2 regions of the Paenibacillus sp. Pae15 genome follow, and region 1 is predicted to be linked to the other one. Evidence: riboswitches for the same ligand, from Rfam matches in the RefSeq annotation. Region 1 holds a riboswitch; the other holds the start of a gene.
The links. A riboswitch is a leader RNA that binds a small molecule or an ion and turns the genes downstream of it on or off. The one in region 1 is predicted to bind cyclic di-AMP.
Positions count from the first base shown of each region.

Region 1 (2,197 bases):
CATCTGCACGCGTTTGCCAATAACGAAAAAAGTGCCTTTAGCCCCGTATTGATTCAGCAAATCCAAAATCTGCGGCGTATACACCGGATTCGGTCCATCATCAAACGTAAGTGCGATCAGCTTCTGATCCGTCTCGACGTTCCATACGACCTCGCTGTTTGAGGGAGCGGCGCCGGTAAGAAACAGGACCACCAAAGCAATCATGAACCTACATATACGGCGATGCATAACGAATCGACCTCCGTTCTGACATGACCATCTTAGGTTTTGGACGTCAGAACAAAAGTATGCGGCAAGTCCGGCAGCCAAAAAAAAGCAGCCGCCTCGATGGAGAGACGGCCGCTTCGTGCTATGGATGAGAATCAAATAAGATCATGAACCGAGAATATATACTTTTACTTGTTGAATTCCGAACATTCTTGCTTTATTTTTGCTCTCAGGCAGGAAAATGTCTATGCGGTTGCCTTTCACCGCACCTCCTGTATCGGTTGCCGTGGCGTACATTCCGCCGGCAGGAAGACCATCATACGTATAACCCTCGACATACACTTTAGAGCCGAGCGGGATCACGGACGGATCTACGGCAATGGTGCCCAGACGCAGCGGGTTGCCCATATAGTCGAGTCCCGCATAACCGCCGTTCTCATCGGCAGAAGCAGTATAGGCCGTAGCCTTGGCTACGATCACTTTGGAATAATTCGGTACCTTGCTAACCTTGTTCACCGGCCGGTACCATGCGGGAGCATGATATTGGCCGTCCGTGCTGAGAATCGCGATCCGGTTGATCTTGTCCCATTGGGTTTTGATTCCGAAAGTATCGGAAATCAGCCGAAAAGGGACATACACGCGTCCGTCTACAAACTTGGCCGGGTCCGTAATTTGAGTCGGCTTTCCGTTAACCGTCATGCTCCGGTCACCGGTCGACAGCGAAACGGTTTTGTCGCTGCTCTGTATTGTAATGGTGAATCGGGAACCGTCTTGTTCCCACTGAAGCTTGTACCCGAGCTTGTCCGTAACCGCTCTCGCGGGGACCTGAAGTTTGTGATTCTCATCCACAAAAGGCTGTGCATCCGGAAATGCCACGAGCTTTTTGTTTACCTGTACCTTGACGTCATCAGCCAGGCGTACAGGTTCCTGCGCATGTGCGGGTATAGATGCCGTTAAAACTGAAGGCACGGCAAATACACATGCCAGGAGCATGTTTTTGAAACGAAAATTCATGATGCGTCCCTCCTGTTTTTGCCTCCGAGGTTAGTTGTCGGGTTCGGGAAGAGGTTGTTCCCTAGCGCAGCCGTGCAGCCTGCAAGCATTCACCCCAAGTGCTTAGTCCCCCGTACGTACACATAATTAAGCTGTACGATTCGGCTTTTAAAAGCCTAACATAGGATAATGTTCCGGTTCAATGCACAAAATCAACCAATCATTCCCTCATAATGGAATTGCTTCTAGCGCCGGTTTTCCTCATGCTGAATAATCCTGTACAATAAAAAGAACGACACGGCCAGAATTGAAGGGAAGAGATCATGTACAGACGCGATTATCTCATGCGGTTGATTGAGCAGACGACGGAAGTGCTGCATAAAGTAATGTTCGCAAGGAAAAATCAACGTTTGCAGGAAGCCCTTGAACTGTTGAATCAGGCCATGCGTCAATTGTTAGGGCTTAATTCCAGGCTGATTCACGCTTTATCTACCAAGGATTTGCTCGCACTGCTTTCCAAGGACGGACATGTCGATCAAGGAAAAGTGCTGGCTTTAGGAGATATGCTGAACGCGCGGGGCGCTGCACAGAAAGAGAGCGGTCACGCGGCTGCTGCAATTAAGGACGGATTAAAGGCGCTGGACTTGCTGCTCACCGCCAGGGAGATGGATCCCCGGGATGAATTGGGCGGGATGTTCAAAGAGCGGATCGATGCGGCGCTGGCTCTCGCGAACCGTGCGTCTATGCCGACGGATACCATGCATAAGCTTGTTTTTTATTATGAGGATTGCGGACAATATGCCAAAAGCGAGGATGTTTTATTTCATTTATTGGACGAGCTAAACGAGGCTGAACATCTCCGTGAGGAGTGGATAACGGTGCTGGATGAAGGAATACGCATGTACGAACGCTGGCGTTCTGTCGAAGAAGAGCGGCTGGCTGCAGGCAATTTATCCAAGACAGAAGTCGAAGACGGCCTCGAGGAACTGAAGAATAT
Region 1 covers NZ_JALJRM010000038.1:39,954-42,150, reverse strand. The annotation lists gene NR121_RS22915 (polysaccharide deacetylase family protein) at 1-228, opposite strand, end outside; gene NR121_RS22910 (stalk domain-containing protein) at 373-1,221, opposite strand; cyclic di-AMP (ydaO/yuaA leader) riboswitch at 1,226-1,377, opposite strand; gene NR121_RS22905 (DUF6483 family protein) at 1,524-2,197, shown strand, end outside.

Region 2 (2,197 bases), on a different contig from region 1:
GCGAGGAATATGTGGAACCGGATCAAAGCAGGCTGGACCTTGGCCTGGCAGCAGCCTTTTGCCGTCTTTACCCTCTTTATATACAATCTCATCTGGGGCGTCGCGCTGTATAAGCTGATTCAATCCGTCGTCCTCCCCCTTCTCCATCGTTATCCGGGGAGCGACCTGCCCGTCACAGCTTCGCAGCTGTTCTGGATCGAAGGTCATTTTCAGATCATGAAGACGGACCTGCTGGAGCCGTTTCTGTGGTGGGGCATCTGCCTCCTGGGATTAAGAATGCTGGTGCATCCGCTGCTTAATGCGGGGGTATATTACTCGCTTCAACATCGGGACATGAACGCAGGCTACCGGTTCGTGGAGGGGATTCGAAAGCTGTCTCTTCCCTTCTTCGGCCTCTACTTCATCCAACTGGCGCTGCTGCTCTCTCCGCTCTACTGGCTGGTTCCTTATACAATAGAGCTGTACGGGCATCAGACTTCATATATTTCCTTCGGGAAAGCGCTGGCGCCGGCGCTGGCCGGCTACATCGCCTATTGGTTTGTGCTCCAGCTCGTCTTTTTGTTCCTTCAGATCGGAAAAACCGACGGCAGGTCGGCCATTTACACCCTGCTGTTTGTGATTCGCCATCTGCCCGCCATTATGCTGATTTCTTTATCCGTAACAGGAATCGCTTTGGCCGTGTCCGCCGCGGTGATGGCGGCCTCGTTTTTCTGGGCCGGCTTTCTGGCCCTGATCGGATTACAAGCCTATCGGCTGGTTCAAATGTTTATTAAAGTATGGGCCATCAGCACACAATATGCGCTTTGGACGGAGAAAGCGTAGCTGATATCCTAATAAGACCGCAGAAGCACCGGTCCGCCATGGACCGGTGTCTTTGTGTTGTTATATCCCCGATTCAATTAAACAAAATTTTCAATTTAAACCGCTTGAATGTGTCAATTTTGTTACAAAAGAAGGAAAAGTGCAGTTTTTCTCGAATATGTTTATCCGGAATCAAAAAAAAGAAAATTTTGCCGAATTTCTGTTTAGGAAAACGGGGGATCCATAACCGGGTGAATTGATCTCGACAAACAACGTCAGTGATCATAGGGAACCTTCAACCGAACCCTTCAGCTAACCTCGTAGGCACCGGAAGGGGAAACTTTTTTTGAAGAAGAAGCTTGTAGGTTTTGCACTTTCGTTAGCTATGTTTTGCAGTGTTTCCGTGGGCAGCGCATTTGCTGAAACCCCACTAAGTGCAGCGGTAAACGCGGGTTTAGGCTCGCCTTACAAATGGGCAGGCAATACGACAAACGGCTTTGATTGCTCCGGCTATACTTCTTGGGTGTTCGACAAGTTCGGTATAGAACTTCCCCATTCCTCCAAAGGCCAAGCCCAAGCCGGCCAATGGGTAGCCGCAGATCAGCTCCGTCCCGGCGACCTCGTGTTCTACAACACCGACGGTAAAGGCATTTCTCATGTCGGCGTATATGTGGGAGGCGGCAAGTTCTACCACTCGGCTACGAACAAAGGCGTTACGATTACTGAAATGAGCGAATCTTACTACGCCAATCGTTATGTGACAGCCCGGCGTATTTTGTCGGACGAGCAGTACAAACAACTCATGACCGACTCCAATTGATTTGGTCAACGGATTCGCAATGCAGCTTCGGAAGCCCTCAGTGTTTGGCCCGATCCGATCGTTCGCAAAAACGGACGAAACGGACGGACAAGCCTGCAGGGCTTTCTATTTTGCAGAAACCATGCGGAAGCCTCCTGCATCCGATCTGTTCCGAATGCTGTGATTTCTATTGATTTCCCTAATGATAATGATTATAATTCTCATTGGTACCGGGGACTGTCCCCCAAATCATTCGCCTGATGTGCCAGAAAGGAGCGCCGGATCATGACTCTTCAGGAACCGGTCAACCAAGTGCTTGAACAGCGGTTTGGACTATCCGAAACCGGAATCGCCGGAGCAGAATACCGATTCCATATGGGCAGCCTGTTGAGACCGGAGGAGATGTCCCGGTTTATTCGCATCTATACGGAAGCTTTGAAGGGATCGCATATCGACGTAGGCGGCATGTTTTTCATCGCTTGGGTTGCTCAAGTCTGTTCTGCTCTGCAGTATACCGTTTCTTGCCATCAAGCGGCCTTAAACCTGCATCTGGATCAATTGGAGCTGCAGCTCCGCCATCACTCCGATGGTCCTGCG
Region 2 covers NZ_JALJRM010000007.1:172,047-174,243, reverse strand. The annotation lists gene NR121_RS08490 (hypothetical protein) at 10-822, shown strand; cyclic di-AMP (ydaO/yuaA leader) riboswitch at 1,002-1,143, shown strand; gene NR121_RS08485 (C40 family peptidase) at 1,148-1,621, shown strand; gene NR121_RS08480 (hypothetical protein) at 1,886-2,197, shown strand, end outside.
Region 2: linked by a shared signal. The riboswitch ahead of NR121_RS08485 (C40 family peptidase) and the one ahead of NR121_RS22910 (stalk domain-containing protein) in region 1 are both predicted to bind cyclic di-AMP.